Regions from separate parts of the Streptomyces sp. NBC_00986 genome, predicted to be linked through region 4. Evidence: riboswitches for the same ligand, from Rfam matches in the RefSeq annotation. Region 4 holds a riboswitch; each other region holds the start of a gene.

Region 1 (5,275 bases), 6.1 Mb from region 4:
CCGCCTCCTCCGCCAGGGCCTGGGCGAACGCCCGGTTGTAGGCCTCGTACGACGCCCACTGGCGCCGGAACTCCGCGTCGAAGACCGGCTCCAGCGGGGTCTGGTACAGCATGTGGTGGACGAACCACAGCACGGAGTTGGCGATGCCGTTGTACGCGTCGGCGTGCACGTCCGCCGGGATGTCCAGCATCCGCACGCCGTCCTCGCCGACCCCGCGCCGCACGGCCTCGCGGTCGCCGTCGGACAGTGCCGAGCACACCCACAGCGCACCCGCGTCCGGGCCGATCGCCGACAGTCCGGACACCAGCCCGCCGCCACCTCGCTTGGCGCGCAGCGAACCGTCGTCGCCCACCTCGTACGAAACCGGGCCGCGATTGGACGCGACGAGCACCTGAGCGGCACCGGACGCGGGCGAGGGGGACGACGTAGAAGCCATACGGCACAACCTAGCCCGGCCCGGAAACGCTCAAACGTACGGACGGCCGTCGGCGGACTGTACGAGTCCGTATACGACCGTCCGTGAGCGTCTGTAACCGTGCGGTTATGCGACCTTGCGTGACTGGTACTCGGTGATGTCCGCCATCGGCGGGCGTTCCTCCGTGTCCACGGAGTACGTGCGCGGCTCGAAGCCGTCCGGACCTCGCTCGAACTGGGTGAGCGACGGCCGGATCAGATGCCCTCGGGCCAGCCGCAGCTGAGCCGTGCGGTAGATCTGCGCGGCCATCCGGCCCAGGGCCTGCCCGTCCTGGTGGCGGTGCTTGCGCACCCCGACGTCGACCTGGGCGAGGGCGTCGAGGCCCACCAGGTGCAGCGCGTCGACCAGCATGCCCAGTTCGACGCCGTAGCCGACCGGGAACGGCAACTGCTCCAGCAGCGAGCGGCGGGCCGCGTACTCGCCGCCGAGCGGCTGCACGAAACCGGCCAGCTGCGGCCAGTGCATGTTCAGCAGCGGGCGGGCCATCAGCTCGGTGACGCGTCCGCCCTGTCCGGCCGCGCCGCCGAGCGGGCGGTCGTACATCGCCTTGACGAGGTCGACCCCGGGGTCGGTGAGCAGCGGGCCCACGATCCCGGTGACGAAGTCCGAGGAGAACTCCTTCAGGTCCGCGTCGATGAACGCGACGATGTCGCCGCTCGTCACCAGCAGCGAGCGCCACAGCACCTCGCCCTTGCCGGGCACGGCGGGGATGCGGGGCAGGATGTCGTCACGGTGCACGACCCGGGCGCCCGCCGCGGCGGCCACCTCGGAGGTGCGGTCGGTGGACCCGGAGTCGACGACGACGATCTCGTCGACGAGCGGGACCTGCTGCATGAGGTCGTGACGGATGATCGCGACGATCTCGCCGACCGTCGCTTCCTCGTTCAGCGCGGGCAGCACGACGGAGACCGACTGGCCCGTGCGGTGCTTCGCGGCCAGGATCTTGTGGAGCGGCCGGTCGGTCATGGACCAGGAGCGGGTGCTCAGCCAGTGCTCGACTTCCTTCAGCACGTTGCGCGGCTCCTCTGCGTTCTCTCGGCGAGAGGCGATCACCCTGTGTAGGTGATCCGTCTCGCGGTTCGGACGGCTCACTCAACTGTCCTGGCCTTCGGTTACAGTCTTGAACAACGCTGATGACCATCGCATGTCGGGGGCCGTCAACGCTCACGCAAGTGACACAACCGCATACACAACTGAACACCGCTCATCCAGAGGGGCAGAGGGATACGGCCCGTTGAAGCCCCGGCAACCCTCCAGCCGGTCTTGTCACGTTGATGTGGCGAGGCTCCCGGCTCGGGAAGGTGCCAAATCCGTCTCATGGCGAAATGCGTCGTGAGGAAGATGAGGAAAGGGCCTCGCCTCCATGGCTGCGCAGACTGTTGCAAGCACCACGAACTCCGCGAACTCCGCCGACTCCGTCGATCTCGGCCCCGCCGCCGCGCTGTCCTGCCGCGAGTGCGGCCACCGCGTCCCGCTCGGTCCGGTCTTCGCCTGCGAGGAGTGTTTCGGCCCGCTGGAGATCGCCTACGACTTCTCGGCCTACGACACCGAAGAGCTCCGCAAGCAGATCGAAGCGGGCCCCGCGAACATCTGGCGGTACGCGCCCCTGCTGCCCGTCCCCGCCGACGTGGCCGACAAGCCGAACATCAACCCCGGCTGGACCAAGCTCGTCCAGGCCGACAACCTCGCCCGCGAACTGGGCGTCGACGCGGGCAAGTTGTTCGTCAAGGACGACTCCGGCAACCCGACGCACTCCTTCAAGGACCGCGTCGTGGCCCAGGCCATCGAGGCCGCCCGCGCGTTCAACTTCACCACCCTCTCCTGCTCCTCCACCGGCAACCTCGCGGGCGCGGTCGGTGCCGCCGCCGCGCGGGCCGGCTTCCGCTCCTGCGTGTTCATCCCGCACGACCTGGAGCAGGGCAAGGTCGTCATGGCCGCGATCTACGGCGGCGAGCTCGTCGGCATCGAGGGCAACTACGACGACGTGAACCGCTTCTGCTCCGAGCTGATCGGTGACCCGGCGGGCGAGGGCTGGGGGTTCGTCAACGTCAACCTCCGGCCGTACTACGCGGAGGGCTCCAAGACCCTCGCCTACGAGATCTGCGAGCAGCTGGGGTGGAGGCTTCCGGACCAGCTCGTCGTGCCGATCGCCTCCGGGTCGCAGCTCACGAAGATCGACAAGGGGCTCCAGGAGCTGATCAAGCTCGGGCTCGTCGAGGACAAGCCGTACAAGATCTTCGGGGCGCAGGCGGAAGGGTGTTCGCCGGTCTCCGTCGCCTACAAGGCCGGGCACGACGTCGTACGGCCGCAGAAGCCGAACACGATCGCGAAGTCGCTGGCGATCGGGAACCCGGCGGACGGGCCCTACGTGCTCGACATCGCTCGGCGGACCGGTGGGGCTGTCGAGGACGTCAACGATGAGCAGGTCGTCGACGCGATCAAGTTGCTTGCGCGGACCGAGGGGATCTTTGCGGAGACCGCGGGTGGGGTGACCGTGGGTGTGGCGAAGAAGCTGATCGAGAACGGGCTGTTGGATCCGACCCTGACGACGGTGGTCCTCAACACGGGCGACGGTCTCAAGACGTTGGATGCGGTTGCCGGTACGGGGCTCACCGCGACGATCCGGCCGAGTCTTGAGTCGTTCAGGGAAGCTGGGCTTGCGTCCTAGCGTCGTTCTTCGTCTGCGGGCCCGTGGGGGCTGGTCGCGCAGTTCCCCGCGCCCCTAAAAGACAAAAGCCGTACCTGACCGGAGGTCCTGAGCATGAGCGTTTCCGTCCGTATCCCCACCATCCTGCGCACGTACACCGGCGGGCAGGCCGAAGTCACCGCTGAGGGTGCGACCCTCGCCGAGGTCATCAGCGACCTGGAGAAGAACCACACCGGGATCTCCGCCCGGGTCCTGGACGATCAGGGCAAGTTGCGGCGGTTCGTCAACGTGTACGTGAATGATGACGATGTGCGGTTCGAGCAGGGGCTGGAGACGGCCACTCCGGACGGGGCCGGCGTCTCGATCATTCCGGCCGTCGCCGGCGGCTGATAATTACCCTCGGTAACGCCGATTACCAAGAGTTCATCGAATTGCCCCCTCCGTGAGAGAAGCGGAGGGGGCAATTCTGTAGGGTTGAGCGGGGTACAGTTGGGGAACCCGCTCCACTCCGCATGCCGGACGCATATGAGTACCCGCTCCGCGTGCGATGAGAAGTAGCCAAAGTGTGCATTCCTTTTGCGCGTTATGTTCCCTTTATCGGGCCCGACTTGCCCTGAAGTCGGACGAATTCTCCGTATATTCCCGACCGGTCCTGCCCGGAATTCTCGTCGGATTGACCTGTTGCAGACGGCAGTTGGACGGATACATTCGGCCGCGGTCGACGCGTTCCGGCGCACGCCCCCAATCCTGTGGGGGGTGAGGTCTGACCCGGATCCGCGAAGTGCGGGTCCGTGCAAGGGCCAGTAATAGGGGAGTTAGGCATGGCTCAGGGCACCGTCAAATGGTTCAACGCGGAGAAGGGGTACGGCTTCATCGCGGTCGACGGTGGTGCGGATGTTTTCGTCCACTACAGCGCGATTCAGATGGACGGCTACCGCACCCTGGAAGAGGGTCAGCGGGTCGATTTCGAGATCTCGCAGGGTCAGAAGGGGCCGCAGGCGGACATGGTCCGGCTCGCGACCGGCTGAAGCACGCGCCGACGAACAGCAGCGACGTTCTTCGTTCCTCACCGAAGGGCTCGTACTCCTGGGGGGTCACCTCCTGGGGTACGGGCCCTTCGGCATGCCCCGTGCGCACCTCGCGCGCCCCGCGAAGGAGGGGCCCAGAACCTGGGAGCCGCTTGCACTCGACCATGCCGAGTGCTAATCATTGGCGTTAGCACTCTGAAGGTGAGAGTGATAACGAAGGACCGGGTCGGTGAGGCCCGCAGGCCAGGTGGTGCAAGGAACCACGGGGCAGGCAGGCCGTCCGTCGCGGGCGCCAGCGCGGTCCGGAGCAATCCACCCCAGTCCGGGAGGACCACTTCACATGGCCAAGATCATCGCGTTCGACGAGGAGGCACGGCGCGGTCTCGAGCGCGGGATGAACCAGCTCGCCGACGCCGTCAAGGTCACCCTTGGCCCCAAGGGCCGCAACGTCGTCCTCGAGAAGAAGTGGGGCGCCCCCACGATCACCAACGATGGTGTTTCCATCGCCAAGGAGATCGAGCTCGAGGACCCGTACGAGAAGATCGGCGCAGAGCTGGTCAAGGAAGTCGCCAAGAAGACGGACGACGTCGCCGGTGACGGTACGACCACCGCGACCGTCCTCGCCCAGGCCCTCGTCAAGGAGGGTCTGCGCAACGTAGCCGCGGGCGCCAACCCGATGGCCCTCAAGCGCGGTATCGAGAAGGCCGTCGAGGCCGTCTCCGGTGCCCTGCTGGAGCAGGCCAAGGACGTGGAGACCAAGGAGCAGATCGCTTCCACGGCCTCCATCTCCGCCGCCGACACCCAGATCGGCGAGCTCATCGCCGAGGCGATGGACAAGGTCGGCAAGGAAGGCGTCATCACCGTCGAGGAGTCCCAGACCTTCGGGCTCGAGCTCGAGCTCACCGAGGGTATGCGCTTCGACAAGGGCTACATCTCGGCGTACTTCGCCACCGACATGGAGCGTATGGAGGCCGTCCTCGACGACCCGTACATCCTGATCGCCAACTCGAAGATCGCCAACGTCAAGGACCTGCTCCCGCTCCTGGAGAAGGTCATGCAGTCGGGCAAGCCGCTGCTGATCATCGCCGAGGACGTCGAGGGCGAGGCCCTGTCCACGCTGGTCGT
Region 2 (5,275 bases), 1.5 Mb from region 4:
TGTCCTCGCGGTAGGAGGCGAACTCGTACTTCGCCTTGCGCTCCTCGGTGTCGGTGACGTTGGAGAAGGCGACGTCGACCTTGCCGCTGTCCAGGCCGATGAAGAGGTTCTCCCAAGTGGAGTTGTCCAGCTCGGGCTTGAGACCGAGGACGGCGGCGACGAGGCGGGCGATGTCGGTCTCGGAGCCGGTGAGGGTCTTCTGGTCGGAGCCGACGTAGCCGAGCGGCGGGGATCCGGCGGGCAGGAAGCCGACGCCGATCTCCAACTTGCCGTTCTTCGCTATGGACTTGGGCAACTCGGCGCTGATCGACTTCACTTCGGCGACCTTGAGTGTCGCCTCCTTGGCGGCACCGTTGGAGAGAGCGCCCACGGTGACCGTGCCGGAGGCGGCGCTGCCGGTGGTGGCCGCGTCACTGTCGCCGCCGCAGGCCGCGAGCCCGCCGGCGAGGGAGGCGAGGACGGTTCCCGCGGTGAGTCCGCGAGTGATTCTGCCGCGAAGGCTGGGAGTGGGCATGGCTGTTCCTAGGCTCGGTGTTGAGGGCTGCTGAAGGGGGAAGTGCGGGGTTGCTGAAGGGCTCAGTGCGGGTGGCTCAGAGGACCTTGCTGAGGAAGTCCCGGGTCCGCTCGTGCTGTGGCTTGTCGAGGACCTCGTGGGGCGGGCCCTGCTCGACGATCTTTCCGCCGTCGATGAAGACGACCCGGTCGGCGACCTCGCGGGCGAAGCCGATCTCGTGGGTGACGATGACGAGGGTGGTGCCGCTGGTCGCCAAGTCCTTGATGACGGAGAGGACTTCACCGACGAGCTCGGGGTCGAGGGCGGAGGTCGGCTCGTCGAAGAGGATGACCCCGGGACGCAGGGCGAGGGCGCGCGCGATGGCCACGCGCTGCTGCTGGCCGCCGGAGAGCTGCCTCGGGTAGGCCCCGGTCCTCTCGGCGAGACCTACGCGGCCGAGCAACTCCCGGGCCAGTTCCAGGGCTTCGGGCTTGCCGAGCCTGCCGGTGGCGACGGGTGCCGCGGCCACGTTGTCCAGCACGGTCAGATGCGGGAAGAGGTTGAAGTTCTGGAAGACGAACCCGATCCGGCTGCGCTGCGCGAGGATGGCCCGCTCACTCAACTCCTTGAGCCTGCCGCCCTGTTGCCGCACTCCGATCAGCTCGCCGTTGACGCTGACGTAGCCGATCTCGGGCTTCTCCAAGTGGTTGATGACCCGCAGCAGCGTGGACTTCCCGGAGCCGGACGGGCCGAGGATCACGGTGACCTCGCCGGGCCGTACGGTCAGGTCGACGCCGTCCAACACCCGGTGCGCGCCGTACCACTTGTGCACGTCGTGCACCTCTACGGCGGCGGGTGTGATGTCCGCCGGCGGTTCGGCGGTGTTCGTGGTCATACGGCGGCCTCCCTGCGGATGCGGGCCCGCAGGTCGGTGACACCGGTGCGGAGTTTCTGGATCGGGGTCGGCGGCAGGGAGCGGGTGGCGCCCCGGGCGTAGTGCCGCTCGACGTAGAACTGGATGACGGACACGACGCTGGTCAGGATCAGGTACCAGACGGTGACGACCAGGAGCAGCGGCACGATGTCGCCGGGGTAGGTGGAGCCCATCGTCTGCGCGGAGCCGAACAGGTCGAGCAACGAGACGTAGAAGACCAGCGAGGTGCTCTTGATCAGGCCGATCAGCTGGTTGACGTAGTTCGGGGTGATGGAGCGCAGCGCCTGCGGGAAGACGATCTTGCGGAACTGGTAGCCCTTGGGCAGGCCGAGGGCGGAGGCCGCCTCGTGCTGGCCCTGGTCGACGGAGAGGATGCCACCGCGGACCACTTCGGCCGCGTAGGCCGCCTCGTTGAGGCTGAGTCCTACGACGGCGACGGCCATGTCGGTGGCCAGCTTCGACTCGTCGAAGGAGAAGAAGGCGGGGCCGAAGGGGACGCCGATGCTGAGCGTCTGGTACAGGGCGCTGAAGTTGTAGAGGAAGATCAGGACCACGATGAGCGGGATCGAGCGCAGGGCCCACACATAGGTCCAGCTCGTCGCGCGCAGCACGGGGCTCTTCGAGAGTCGGGCCAGGGCGAGCAGAATGCCGCCGAGGAGGCCCAACACCGCGCTGAGTGCGGCTACTTCGAGGGTGATGACGAGTCCGTCGAGGATCGTCGGGCGCAGGAACCAGTAACCGAAGCGGCTCCACTGGTAGAAGGGGTTGGTCGCCAGGCCGTGGACGAACTGGGCGACCAGTACCAGCACGACCAGGGTGACGATCCACCGGCCGGGCCGGCGCAGCGGCTGAACTCGCTGTGCTGTCAGGGGTTTTGACGGGGCGTCGGCGGACGGGGCGTCGGCCAGGGACACGGTGGTGCCCGGGGGTTCAGTCATGGAGGGCTCCGGCAGGTTCACAGACCCCGGTCCGTGGCGGTGGACGCGCGACGGCGGACGGCACGCGCGGGTGCACGGGACCGGGGGCGGGGAGGGGGCAGGCACACCGACGGGATCGGGTGTGCGTCAGAGGTGCGTCGGCCGACTGGTCGTCAGGCCCGACAGCGGGCGCGGCCCGACGCGGTACACAGTGCGCTGCTGACCCGGAGCAGATCGACAGCACGGTCGGCGACGAACAGGTTGGCGTACGACCGTACGCAGCCCTGCGGGCGGCATGTGGCCGTCCTGAGAGCTGCGTACATGGCGTCACCCGTCACTGTTCCGGCCCCGCGGGGCCTCGCGCTTACCGAAAAGGTCATCCGGTCCGGTCGTCACCTGGGGCACCCCACCGCGTGCGAGGGTTGCCGGTCAGCAAGCCAGGGCCTGTCGCTGACACTCATGACCGTTCTGGTTCGCAAGTTAAGACAATTGTCCGAACGTATGTCAATGGCCGTCCAGCAACTGGACGGCACAGACCGCGCTCAGCTGCGGCAAGCTCCCGTTTCGTCCGCCGCGTGGGCCGCCCAGTCCAGGATCTGGACAGCCGCGCCGGCGGCCTCCAGGCCCCGGCAGTGGGCGTGGTGACGGCGGGCGATGCCGTCGAGGTCGAGGTGGGTGCCGAAGGCCGGGTGGGCGGCGAGGCGGCGGGCGTAGGCCCACAGGTGGGGGTGGTCGGCGATGCGCTGGACGGCGGCGGCGTCCAGGTGGTTGCGGTGCACGGTGTCGAGTTGGACCAGGGACACCCACAACTCGACGTCGGCGGCGGTGAGTTCGTCGCGGATCATGTGTTCGCGGCCGTCCAGCCACCGGTCCAGCGAGCCCAGCGTCTCCAGCAGCCGGGCGACCGCCTCGTCGCGCTCCTCCTGCTCGACACCGGCCGCGCCGGCGCGCTGCGCGGCGTCCTCGATGCCGTCCGCGCACAGCCGCTCGACGGCCTCGATCTCCGACTCGGCGCCGCACGGGTACAGCTGGGGTCCGCCCTCGCCGAAGTGCCGGGCGAGGTCGCGCGTGATGTCGGGGGCATGCGTGCTGACGATCCGGCCGGACCAGTCGTCGCTGAGCACCGGCGCGGCGGCGGGTCCGGAGTACCGGTGCGCGCTCGCCTCGTAGAGCGGGCGCAGCGCGGAGTGTCCACCACTCGGACAGTCGGGTACGGCGGACAGGAACACGGCCGGACAGCTCTCGTCGAGGCCGAGCAGGCTGTGGGTGACGGCGATGCGCAGGCCGTCGGCGCAGGCGGTGGACAGATGGAGGCGGTAGCGGCGCGGCACGGCGTAGTGCCCGCTGCGCGCGTCGCGTCCGATCCGGCCCCGGAACGTGGGGGCGGACCGGGGTGAGGGGATGGCGGCGAGAGGCGTGCTGGACATGGGACTCCCCGGGTACGGGCGCGTGGACGTACGCGCGGCGGAAGCGTCGTCGTGCGGTGGACGGGGGTTCAGCGCAGGGGGTTCAGCGCGCTGCAGACCCGCAGCAGGTCGATGTGACGGCGGGAGGTCAGAAGAGGCGAACGGCCCACGCGACGAGTGGTGACCGGCTCAAGCCCCATGTTTCCCTACCTGTTCACTAGGATTCCCTACTGGAGTGTCGATCCGCCGTCGCCCGGGGTCAAGAGGGCGTCCACGGGTCGGGCACCGATGCCCGACCCGTGGACATGCAGGGCGGCTACTTCGCGTACATCAGGGTGCCGAACCCGAGCTGGTCGTAGCCGCCGCTGTCGGAGCCGTAGTCACCTCCCCCGCCCTCGGGTGCGACGAGGTTGTAGTACATGGCCGAGATGTTCTTGTCGTCGAGGCCGATCCGCCGGTTGTAGTGGAAGTGGAGCATCGCCCACACCGGGCGGATCTGGCCGCGCGAGGCGGAGGAGATCACCGTCTGGGACGACTGGGCGCAGCTCTGTCCGGTGCCCCAGGTGTAGGTGGTGTAGGGCACGTCGCTGCCGCTGTTGTACTTCGCGACGTACTGGGCGGCCTTCATGAAGCGGCGGCTGTCGTAGGAGTACAGGTCGTCGCCCTGGTTCCAGGCCATCTCGCAGATCGCGCCCATCTGGCCCATGCCGAGGACGGTGTGGCCCTGGTCGCGGCCCGATTCCTGCCACTGGCCCAGCGCGTAGCCGTCCGCGTCGGTGTACAGATACGGCACGGCGTGCGCGATGGAGCCGTTGCCCGCACCGGACTTGAAGTACGTGACGGCCTGGTCGTACTTGGCGGAGTCCTCGTTGAGGATCCCGATGGCCAGCACGGACGCCATGTTGCACAGATCCCAGTTGGCCCAGTAGTTGGTGATGCAGGCGTCGTTGTGGTTGGTCAGGAAGCTGTTGTTCATCGGGTAGAAGACGTTCGCCATCAGCTCCTGCGCGGCGGCGAGGTCGAACCCGGAGTAGTCCCGCATGAGTTCGCACGCGTTGGCGAACTGCCAGCCGTAGAGGCCGGCCGCGAGGAACCGGTCGGCGTCGCCGCCGATCGAAGTGAGCTTCGTGGACCAGGCGTTGAGGATGTTCGCGGCGCAGACCGCGTTGGCCTCGGTGCCGCCGACCTTCCAGCGCAGGGCGTTCTGGTAGGCGGCGGCGATGTCGTTGTAGAGGAGGCTGTAGTTCTGTCCCGTGCCGCCTCGGATGATCGTCGCCGTCGCCCGGTTCGTCCAGGTCGACTGGGAGTGGGAGTTGGCGGTCAGCCTGCTCCAGCCGGACAGCCAGGGGTCGGTTCCCGCCGCGACCCTGACCTTGGCGCGGTTGATGTCGCCGGCGTTGTGCAGCATGCCGGGGTGGGTGAACGTGGCCGGGGCCGCGTGCGCGGTCGTGGCCACCGTGGCGCCGCCCAGGGCGACGGCTGCGGTGAGCCCGCCCGCGGTCTTCAAGAGACCGCGGCGGCTCAA
Region 3 (5,275 bases), 8.0 Mb from region 4:
GGCGCTGCTGGGCTACGCGGTGGCCAACGCCGACTCCGAGCAGTCGCTGGTCGGCGCGTCCGGGGCGATCTCGGCGGTCCTCGGGGCGTTCCTGTACTTGTTCCCCCGGGCCCGCGTGACGAGTCTCCTCCCCTTCCTCTTCTTCCTGCCGCTGCGGTTCCCGGCCTGGGTCGTCCTGCCGTTCTGGGCGGCCCTCCAGTGGCTCGCGGCGGGCCAGGCGGCGCAGGGGCCGGGGGTGGCGTACCTCGCCCACCTGGTGGGCTTCACGCTGGGGTTCGGCTACGCGTGGGTGAGATTCGGTCGTACCACTAGAGTTGGGGCCGCCCCAGTAACGGTCCCCGAGGGAGAGAACCAGCCGTGATCACCGCGATCGTCCTCATCAAGACCAGCGTGGACCGGATTCCCGAGATCGCCGAGTCGATCGCCGCGCTCGAATCCGTGAGCGAGGTCTTCTCCGTCACCGGTACGTATGACTTGATCGCGATGGTGCGGGTGCGGCAGCACGAGGATCTGGCCGAGGTGATTCCTGGGCGGATCTCCAAGATCCCCGGGGTCGAGGGGACGGATACGCATGTGGCGTTCCGGACGTACTCCCAGCATGACCTGGAGGCTGCGTTCGCGATCGGGCTGGACTCCTAGCCGGCGCGCAGCCGCTTCCACAGGGTGACCAGCGCGCCCCAGTTCACGACCTCCCAGGCCGGTACCTCGGTGCGGTGCGGGTTGCCGTCTCCGTCCTTGCCCAGCAGCACAAGCCGGACGTCTCGTGGCCGCAGCCACCATGACGACGGCACGGGAAAGTCCGGCAGGTTGACGGCGGGATACGGCTCCCGCATCTCGGCCCAGCGGTACACCAGCAGCCCGCCCGGTACGAACACCCCGTGCGCGTCCGCCGTGAGCGGGCCGAAGGTGACCTGCCGGCCCTTCTCGATCCGGTCGAGCATCGCCGGTGCCTGGGCGGCGGCCACCCGCTTCCGGACGTGCTCGGCGGCGTACCGGATGCCCCGGTTCTCGAACGGCTCGGCGACCATCGGCCTCAGCTCGGTCCGCCGCTCGTCGAGCAGGAAGCCCTGTTCCGTCCCGTCGCCGAACCGCAGCAGGTGTCGATGGGCCAAGGTGTACCAAGCCCTGTCGTTCTGCTCGTTGCTGGTGACGATCACGTCGACGGTGGAGCGCCAGCGCGTCACGTCCGCCCAGCGACGGACCCGCACACCGGACCCGAGGACGAGCCCCTCCTCGTACAGGTAGACCCGCTTCCCGCCGAGGAGACGCGGCGCACGCCGCACGACCGCCTCGCCCAGCAGCTCGCCCAGGCCTTCGGCCGCCGCCGCTCCACTCACCCCAGGTGGAATCCCCACCCCTGGATGGTCACACGGCAGGCACGCAACGGCCGTCCTCCGTGCGGTAGTTCCACTTGGCGCCGTCGGTCACGAGCTCCCGTACGGCCGTGATGAAACGGTCCACGTGCTCGTCGGGAGTGCCCGCGCCGAAGCTCACGCGGATCGCGTTGAGGGACTTCTCGCCCGGCGCGGCCTCGGGGGCGCCGCACTCTCCCTGGGTCTGAGGGTCGGACCCCAGGAGGGTGCGGACGAGGGGGTGGGCGCAGAAGAGGCCGTCTCGGACTCCGATGCCGTACTCGGCGGAGAGGGCGGCGGCGAAGTGGGAGCTGTTCCAGCCGTCGACCACGAAGGAGATGACCCCGACTCGTGGGGCGTCGTCGCCGAACAGGGAGAGGACCTTGACCTCCGGGACCTCCGCCAAGCCCGCCCGTACCTTTTCGATCAGGTGCTGCTCTCGGGCCACCAGGGTGTCGAAGCCCGCCTCCGTGAGCGCCTTGCAGGCCGACGCGATGGAGTAGGCACCGATCACGTTGGGAGAGCCCGCTTCATGCCGCGCAGCGCTCTCGTGCCACTCCACGTCCACTCCCCCGTCCTCGCGCCGCGTGACCTTGCGGCTGGCGCCGCCACCCGCGAGGTAGGGGTCGGCCGCCTGGAGCCAGTCGGCGCGGCCGGCGAGGACGCCCGAGCCGAAGGGGGCGTAGAGCTTGTGGCCGGAGAAGGCGATCCAGTCGACGTCGAGGTCCTGGACGGACACCGGGTGATGCGGGGCGAGTTGGGCGGCGTCCAGGACGATACGGGCGCCGTGGGCGTGAGCCGCGGCGGCCAGTTCACGGACCGGCCACAGTTCGCCCGTGACGTTCGAAGCGCCGGTGACGCAGACCAGGGCCGGGCCCTGAGGGTCGCGGGCGGCAAGGGCCTGCTGCAGGGTGTCGACAGCCTGGCCCGGGGTGCGCGGGGCGTTGAGGTAGGTGACCCGGGCGTCCTTCCAGGGGAGCAGGGACGCGTGGTGCTCGGTCTCGAAGACGAAGACCTGGCAGTCGGCGGGGAGGGCCGCGGCGAGGAGGTTCAGGGAGTCCGTCGTGGAGCGGGTGAAGATCAGCTGGTCGTCGGGGCGGCAGTCCAGGAACTCCTCGACCGTCCTGCGTGCGTTCTCGAACAGGTCGGTGGAGAGCTGCGAGAGGTAGCCGGCGCCTCGGTGCACGCTGCCGTAGTACGGGGCGTAGGCCGCCACGTCGTCCCAGACGCGCTGGAGGGCGGGGGCGCTGGCCGCGTAGTCGAGCGCCGCGTAGGTGACTTCGCCGCCCGTGACGAGCGGGACGGTGACATCCCGGCCGAGAACGGGCAGCGGTGCACAAATGGTCTGGGTGGCGGCAACGGTGGAGACAGACATGGCGAACTCCCGTGAGAGGCAGGCGAATTCACTGCGCGAGCGGACAGGGCTTCGGCGCAGGAAAGGGTGAAGGGGGATGTGCGGAGTGGGGGCTTCGCGTCCTATCGCATTCGCTTGCTCACAGAGAGCTCCCTCGATGACCAGGACCCCTGGTGTCTTTCGAGGGGCCCGCGCTTGCCGCAGACCTCGCTGCCTACGGCCTGGTCTTCACCCGGGGCACCCCGCCACGGACGGAGGGTTGCCGGACAGTCGGCCGGGGCCTCATGACTGTCACTCATGACCTGGTCAGAAAACCTACGCGAGGTGATCGTCGTCCCGCAACCCGTGTCCGGATCGCGGGACGACGACCGCCCTACCGCTATGCGTTGCTGGCGGCCGCCCAGCGCTCCAGCGTGCGCTTCGCGGCCCCGGAGTCGATCGACTCCCGCGCCTTCTCCATCCCGGCCCTGATCCGGTCCGCCAGCGGCCCGTCCCCGGCCTCGAGCGCCACCAGGGCCGCCGCCGAGTTCAGGAGTACGGCGTCCCGTACCGGGCCCGTCTCGCCGTCCAGGAGACGGCGGGCCACGTCCGCGTTGTACTCGGGGTCGGCGCCGCGCAGGGCTTCCACGGGGACCAGTTCGAGGCCTACGTCCCGAGGGTCGAAGGCCTCCTCGGTGACCTTGCCCTCGCGGACGATCCACACCCGGGAGGTCGCCGTGGTCGTCAGCTCGTCGAGGCCGTCGTCTCCGCGGAACACCAGGGCGGAGGAGCCGCGTTCGGCCAGCACGCCCGCGATGAGCCCGGCCATGCGGGTGTCGAAGCAGCCGACCGCCGACGAGGTGACCTTGGCCGGGTTGGTGAGCGGACCGAGCAGGTTGAACGCGGTCGGCACCCCCAGGTCCCGCCGGACCGCGCCCGCGAACCGCATCGTGGGGTGGAACTTGGCCGCGAAGCAGAACGTGATCCCGGCCTCCTCCACCACCTGCGCGACCCGCTCGGGCGACAGCTCCAGGTTGATGCCGAGCCGCTCCAGCACATCGGAGGAACCACTCGCCGAGGACGAGGCGCGGTTGCCGTGCTTGACGACCTTCGCACCGGTGCCCGCGATCACGATGGCGGACATCGTCGAGATGTTGACCGTCTTGGCCCGGTCGCCGCCCGTACCGACGATGTCGACGGCCGGCCCGGGGATGTCCAGCGGCTTCGCGTGGGCGTACATCGTCTCGACGAGGCCGTTGATCTCCTCGACGGTCTCGCCCTTGGCCCGCAGCGCCACCAGGAAGCCCGCGATCTGGGCGTCGGCCGCCTCACCGCTCATGATGCGGTCCATCGCCCACGCCGTGTCGGCGGTGCTCAGGTCCTGTCCGGCCAGCAGCGCGCTCAGTACGTCGGGCCAGGAACGGGCCGCCGCGGTGTCGCCTCCAGCGGGGGTCACAGCGCTCATACGGCCGCTCCTGAGTGTCGTAGAAGGATGGTTCAAATACGCGTCCCCACCCTATCCAGGGCGGGGCACGGCGAAGGGCCCCGTCCGGTGTTCGGACGGGGCCCTTCGACTGTGGCGTGGCGACGCCTCAGCGATCAGTGGTGGCCGTGGCCGCTCGTGATCTCCTTGTACTCCTCGACGGTGGGCTTGGGGATCTGGGACTCCTCGCCGTAGTACGCCTCGCTCAGCTTGGCGCGCAGCTTCTCGGAGCCCTTCACCTTGCGCTCGACACCGTTCTCGTCGACGGTCGCCCCGATCGCGGCCGGCACGTACTGCTCGTGCGCGGTGAGCGTGTGCAGCGCGTCCTGGCTGAGCGGCTCGTGGATCTCGACGAACTCACCGTGCGGCAGGCGCTTGATGATGCCCGACTCGCGGCCGTGCAGCACCTTGTCCCGGTCGCGGCGCTGGAGGCCGAGGCAGACCCGCTTGGTGGCGATGAAGACCAGCACCGGCACCACGAAGAAGCCGACGCGCACAGCCCAGGTGATCGAGTTGATCGACAGATGGAAGTGCGTGGCCCAGATGTCGTTGCCGCCACCGACGAGCAGGACGAAGTACCACGAGATCCACGCGGCACCGAAGGCCGTGCGGGTCGGGACGTTGCGCGGGCGGTCCAGGATGTGGTGCTCGCGCTTGTCGCCGGTGACCCAGGCCTCGATGAACGGGTAGACCGCGATCGCGACCAGGACCAGCGGGAAGATGATCAGCGGGATGAACACGCCCAGGACGAGCGTGTGACCCCAGAAGTTGATCTCCCAGCCCGGCATGAAGCGGATCAGGCCCTCGGAGAAGCCCATGTACCAGTCGGGCTGAGCGCCCGTGGACACCATGTCCGGACGGTACGGGCCCATGGCCCAGATCGGGTTGATCGAGGCGATCGCCGCGACGGCCGCGATGACACCGAAGACCAGGAAGAAGAAGCCTCCGGCCTTGGCCATGTAGACCGGCAGCAGCGGCATGCCGACGACGTTGTTGTTCGTCTTTCCGGGGCCCGCGAACTGCGTGTGCTTGTGGTAGAAGACCAGGATCAGGTGGCCGACCACCAGGCCGAGCATGATGCCCGGCAGCAGCAGGATGTGGATCGAG
Region 4 (5,275 bases):
AGCACCTCCGCCCGGGTCACCCGCGCGAAGCTCGCGACGCTGGCGATCCCGACCGCGACCGCCACCTTCACCGTGCCGTAGCCCAGCGCGGTGACCAGGGCGAGGGACAGGAACAGTGCCGGGATCGACAGCAGTACGTCCACGAAGCGCATCAGCACGTCGTCGACCCAGCGGCCGACGAAACCGGCGACCAGACCGATCAGACTGCCCACCACGAAGGCGACCGCGACCGCGAGCAGCGTTGCCTTGAGGGAGAGTTGGGCGCCGTGGACCACCCGGGAGAACACATCCCGTCCCAGTTCGTCGGTGCCGAACCAGTGGGCGCCGCTGGGGCCGCGGAAGTTCTCCGACGGCACTCCTGTCAGCGGATCCTTCGAGGTGAACAGATCCGGCCAGAAGGAGGCCAGCACCACCAGGACGACGATCAGGACCGACAGCAGCAGGCCTGGGCGGCGCACCAGGAACCGTCGGACGCGTCGGAGGTCGACGCGGCGCTCCGGTCCGGGGCCGCCTCCCGGTTCGGCCGGCCGGGCCGGGAGGCCGAGCGCGGCGCCGGTGGGGTCGGCGATCAGTTCCTGGCTCATGCGAGTCCCGCCTTCCGGCCCGAGGCCACCACGATCCGCGGGTCCAGCAGCGGATACACGAGGTCGACGACCAGGTTCGTCACCACGAAGATCAGCGCCCCGAACACCACCACCCCCTGGACCAGCGGGATGTCCTGGGCCGTGACCGCGGCGGCCGTCACCCGGCCGAGGCCGTCACGCGAGAACACCGTCTCGACGACCACCGAACCCGCGATCAACTGCCCCACCAGCAGCCCCACGACCGTCAGCGCGGGCAGCGACGCGTTGCGCAGCGCGTGCCGCACATGCACCCGCCATCGGCCGGCGCCCTTGGCACGTGCGGTCTCCACATAGGCCTGGTCCAGCGCCGTGAGGAGGCTCTTGGCCAGTACCTGCGCGACCTGCGCACCGGTCGGGATCGCCAGGGTCACGGCCGGCAGCACCAGCCCCCGCAGCCCGTCGTTGCCGAACGCGGGAAACCAGTGCAACCGGAAGGAGAACATCTCGACGAGCAGCAGACCGATCCAGAACGTCGGTACCGATACTCCCAACGGCGGCAATGACAGCAGCAGTTGGCGCAGCCAGCGCAGTGACGTGTAGGTCGCCAGCACCGCCAGACCGCCGCCGCCGACTACCGCGAGCAGTAGTGCGGCACCGGTCAACTGGAGGGTCTGGGGCAGGGCGTCGGCCAGTGTCGAGGTCACCGGCCGGCCGGTGGAGACCGCGTCGCCGAAGTCACCGCGGACCGCCCTGCCGAGATAGTCGGCGTACTGCACCAGGATCGGCTTGTCGAAGCCGTACTCGTGCCGCAGTGCGGCGAGTTGGGCCGGGTCGACCTGACCGGAGTCCATTCCGGCACCGGCCATCGCGGTGACCGGATCGCCGGGCAGGAAATCGAGGATCAGGAAGGACACCGTGTAGGCCGCCCACAGCACCCCGACGGCCTGGGCGAGTCGCTTGATCACATAGCGGCGCATGCGTCAGCCGATCCAGGTGTCGTGGAGCTGGATCCGGCTGGAGGCGTCGAAGTTCAGACCGTGGACCTTCGCCGCCACGCCGATCTGGGTCTGGAGTTCGACCACCGGTGCGTAGTAGGCGTTCTGTACGAGCAACTCCTGTGCCTGCTTGACCAGTTCGCCGCGCTTCGTGGTGTTCGTGGTTGCCGCCTGCCCGGTCAGTGAGGTGTCCAGCGGGGTCACCGGAAGGCGGTAGAAGTTGGCCAGCTCGGTGGAGAAGGAACTGCGCAGGATGTCCGGGTCGGCCCGGGTCACGTTGCTCCACGCCGCGTCGTAGTCACCCGACTGAAGCGTCGGGGCGAGCTGGGTGACCTGGAGCTGCTTGAGCGTCAGGCCGACTCCGACAGCCTTGAGTTGCTGCTGGATCAGCTCCAACGCGGGCTGGTTGGTCGCCGAGTTGGGGATCCAGTCGACCGTCAGGCTGAGCTTCTTGCCGTCCTTCGCGCGGATGCCGTCGCTGCCGGTCTGCCAACCGGCCGCGTCCAGAAGGGACTTCGCCTTGGCCGCGTCGGTCGTCAGGTCCGCGGAGAGGTTCGCGTAGTCGGGTGTGGTGTGCGCCAGGACGCTGGTCGCGGGCCGGGTCCCGGTCGGGAACACGGTGTCGGCGATCTGCTTGCGGTCGATGGCGAACCCGATGGCCTGGCGCACCCGCGCGTCCTTCAGGACCGGCCGTGCGTTGTTGAAGGCGAGGCCGAACACCACGCCGGGGTTGGCGCGTCGCTGAAGGGTGACCTGGCCGCCCTTGAGGGCCGCCTCGTTGGCCCTGCCGACGCTGCTGATCGCGTCCACCTGCCCGGACTGGAGACTGCCGGCCCGCACCCCCGCCTCGGGCACGACCTTGAAGACCACCTTGTCCAGGTAGGCCTCGCCGCTCTTGTGCCACAGCGAGGAACCCCAGGCGTACCCGGTCCGCTTGGCCAGCGTGATCGACTGGTTCTGCACGTACTGCTTCAGCACGAAGGGCCCGGAGCCGACCACTCCCTGGCTGCACTTCTGCTGAGGGGTCTTCTTCACGCTCGCCGAGGACTCGATGCCCAGCGAATGTGTCGAAGTGGCCTGCAGGAACTGGGCGTTGGGCTGTTGGAAGGTCACCTTGACGGTGAGCGGGTCGACCACGGTGGTGCTCTTGACGCCGCTCAGATAGCCCTCGGCGAGGGTTCCCAGTGCGCCGAGCTTCGGCACCGCGTCGAAGTTGTCCTTGACCACCTGGGCGGTCAGCTTCGATCCGTCGCTGAAGGTCACACCCGATCTGAGGTGGAAGGTGAACGTCGTCGCGTCGGAGCTGATGTCCCAGCTCTTCGCCAGCCAGGGCACGATCTTGCCGGTCGCGGGGTCCTGGTCGGTGAGGGAGTCCACGACCTGACGTACCGAGTAGATGGTGTCGTTGCTGGCCACCTGCTGCGGATCCACGCAGCCGGCGTCGGAACCCACCGCGAAGGTCAGGGTGCCACCGGACCTGGCCGGGCCGCTGCCGCTGTCCGAGCCGTCGCTGCCGCCGGACCCGCAGGCGGTGAGCAGGACGCTGGTGGTCAGGAGGGCGGTCAGGGCCGTCCATCGGGTGGGGCGGATGTCCGGATGTGCTCTCACGGAGGGTGCTCCTACTCGTGTCACTACGCATGGGTGCCCCGCGGATCACGGCTGCGCGCGCGGGCGTGCCGCTCCGGTCGGCGCAACGCCGAGGACGGGCAGTGCAGTTGGGGGAGTCAGGCGGGAAGGGGGGCGCGGCGGCTGCGGACGCCGTCCGTGAACTCGGACAGGACCGCGAGAGGCTGCGGGAGAACGCCTACGGGCCGCGACGGACGTCAGACGGACGTGGTCAAGGCGGTCAGGCGCGACACAGACAGCTGGTGAAGCGCTGCAGGTCGATGTGGCGGCGGCGCGAGAACCGGGAGAACACGGTCGCGGCCGTCAGGGAGACGATGGAGACACTCGGGTCACTGCTGTGTCGCAAGACCGTCCTCCACATCTCCGGCCCCGGCCAAGGGCCCCACGCTTGCAGGGATCGTCGGTGATCCTGCCGGGCTTTCACCTGGAGCACCCCACCGCGTCGGAGGGTTGCCGGTCAGCAAGCCAGGGCTTGACGCTGACACTCGATGCCGGTCGTGATCGTACGGAGCGACTTCGTCGTACGTCAATGGCGGGTGCGGGCAGGCGAGCGACATCGACCGGACACTCCGCGCGGGCTTGATCTTGACGTGCGCGTCAACCTTTACCGTCGACGGGCGCCGCACAAGCTGTGCCGCGCCCCGGTAACCCGTCAGGAGCCCGCAGGTGTCACCGTCGAACATCCCCGCCACGCATCGCGAGGTCCGTCTCGCCTCCCGTCCCCAAGGCGCCCTGGAAACCGCCCACTTCACCGTGGCGGAGGTCCCCGTCCCGGAGCCCCGACCCGGGCAGGTGCTGGTCCGCAACCGCCTGATGAGCGTCGCGGCGTCACTGCGCACCCTGATGGGGGGATCCGCCGGGCTGCCGATGCCGCCGTTCGAGGTCGGCGGGGCGTTGTCGGCTCCGGCCGTCGGCGAGGTGGTGACGGCCCCCGAGGGAGGGAGCCTGCGCCCCGGTGATCTGGTGTCGCACCGGGCGGGGTTCCGCGAGTACGCCGTGGTGGAGACCGACGCGGTGCAACCCGTGGACCTGACGGTCCTGCCGGACCCGGTGGCGTACCTCTCGCAGGGGCAGTCGGCCTGGCTCGGTGTCGTTCGGGGAGCCGAAGTGCGCGACGGAGACACGGTGTTCGTCTCCGGCGCGGCAGGCGGACTCGGCACCCTGGCGGGGCAGTTCGCCCGGCAGCGCGGAGCCGGCCGGGTCATCGGCAGCACCAGTTCCCAGCGCAAGGCCGACTACCTGATCGAGACACTGGGCTACGACGCGGTCGTGCTGCGCGGAGCCGAACCGATCGAGGAACAGCTGGGCAAAGCAGCCCCGGACGGCATCGACGCCGTCGTGGACACCGTCGGCGGGGAGCAGTTGCAGGCCGCGCTGGCCCTGGCCCGCCCCGGCGCGCGGGTGGGGCTGATCGGAGCGCTCTCCGCGCAGGCATCGGGTGAGATCACGGCACCCGTCGAGATCGACACCTACTCGCTCATCGTGCGGGGCATCCAGCTCCGCGGCATCAGCGGCGCGCGCGAGCGGGACGCGCTGACGGAATACCCGGAGACGTTCGGCCGTTGGCTCCGCGAGGGCTCGGTCACCGTCCCGCACACCCGCCTGTCCGGAATCGACCAGGCGCCCCGCGCCCTGATCGAACTGCTCGAAGGACACCACATCGGCACGGTGGTCGTGGAGTTGTAGTCGCCGGCCGCCCAACTCCTGGAGGACTGATGCGCATCGGCGACGCGGCGGCGGCCCTGGGCGTCACCACCCGCACCCTGCGCTACTACGAGCAGCGTGGCCTGGTCACGGCACGGCGTACGGCGTCGGGACAGCGGGAGTACGGCGAGGAGGACGTACGCCGACTGCACGCCGTCCGCGAGCTGTTGGACTCCGGCCTCACCATCGGCGATGTGCGTCTCCTCATCGACATCCTCGACGCGCTGCCCGACCGCCCCAAGGCGCCACCGGTCCGCACGGGGCCCTACTCGGACACCTGCGTCGTCCCGCAGGTGGCCATCCGGCGACTGGCCGAACTCGACGCCCGTATCCGTGGGTTGACGGAGCTGCGCGACCGCCTCGCCGACGGGCTCGACCTGCGGTTCG

Evidence for each region. A riboswitch is a leader RNA that binds a small molecule or an ion and turns the genes downstream of it on or off. The one in region 4 is predicted to bind S-adenosylmethionine.
Region 1: it holds a riboswitch for S-adenosylmethionine, as region 4 does, so the genes downstream of both, thrC (threonine synthase) here and OG504_RS02195 (putative leader peptide) in region 4, are expected to answer to the same signal.
Region 2: it holds a riboswitch for S-adenosylmethionine, as region 4 does, so the genes downstream of both, OG504_RS08845 (amino acid ABC transporter permease) here and OG504_RS02195 (putative leader peptide) in region 4, are expected to answer to the same signal.
Region 3: it holds a riboswitch for S-adenosylmethionine, as region 4 does, so the genes downstream of both, OG504_RS37985 (aminotransferase class V-fold PLP-dependent enzyme) here and OG504_RS02195 (putative leader peptide) in region 4, are expected to answer to the same signal.

The regions. Positions count from the first base shown of each region.
Region 1 is NZ_CP108733.1:6,649,687-6,654,961, forward strand. It holds gene OG504_RS29780 (trehalose-6-phosphate synthase) at 1-436, opposite strand, end outside; gene OG504_RS29785 (glucosyl-3-phosphoglycerate synthase) at 542-1,486, opposite strand; SAM riboswitch class I at 1,677-1,823, shown strand; gene thrC (threonine synthase) at 1,839-3,143, shown strand; gene OG504_RS29795 (MoaD/ThiS family protein) at 3,237-3,512, shown strand; gene OG504_RS29800 (cold-shock protein) at 3,944-4,150, shown strand; gene groL (chaperonin GroEL) at 4,491-5,275, shown strand, end outside.
Region 2 is NZ_CP108733.1:2,009,685-2,014,959, forward strand. It holds gene OG504_RS08835 (transporter substrate-binding domain-containing protein) at 1-514, opposite strand, end outside; gene OG504_RS08840 (amino acid ABC transporter ATP-binding protein) at 591-1,388, opposite strand; gene OG504_RS08845 (amino acid ABC transporter permease) at 1,385-2,365, opposite strand; SAM riboswitch class IV at 2,700-2,809, opposite strand; gene OG504_RS08850 (glutathione S-transferase C-terminal domain-containing protein) at 2,887-3,771, opposite strand; gene OG504_RS08855 (putative leader peptide) at 3,840-3,950, opposite strand; gene OG504_RS08860 (alginate lyase family protein) at 4,067-5,275, opposite strand, start outside.
Region 3 is NZ_CP108733.1:8,484,688-8,489,962, reverse strand. It holds gene OG504_RS38000 (rhomboid family intramembrane serine protease) at 1-361, shown strand, start outside; gene OG504_RS37995 (Lrp/AsnC family transcriptional regulator) at 358-639, shown strand; gene OG504_RS37990 (hypothetical protein) at 636-1,355, opposite strand; gene OG504_RS37985 (aminotransferase class V-fold PLP-dependent enzyme) at 1,366-2,727, opposite strand; SAM riboswitch class IV at 2,893-3,009, opposite strand; gene trpD (anthranilate phosphoribosyltransferase) at 3,086-4,150, opposite strand; gene OG504_RS37975 (cytochrome bc complex cytochrome b subunit) at 4,285-5,275, opposite strand, start outside.
Region 4 is NZ_CP108733.1:526,446-531,720, reverse strand. It holds gene OG504_RS02210 (ABC transporter permease) at 1-584, opposite strand, end outside; gene OG504_RS02205 (ABC transporter permease) at 581-1,540, opposite strand; gene OG504_RS02200 (ABC transporter substrate-binding protein) at 1,544-3,166, opposite strand; gene OG504_RS02195 (putative leader peptide) at 3,405-3,530, opposite strand; SAM riboswitch class IV at 3,564-3,677, opposite strand; gene OG504_RS02190 (MDR family NADP-dependent oxidoreductase) at 3,851-4,870, shown strand; gene OG504_RS02185 (MerR family transcriptional regulator) at 4,900-5,275, shown strand, end outside.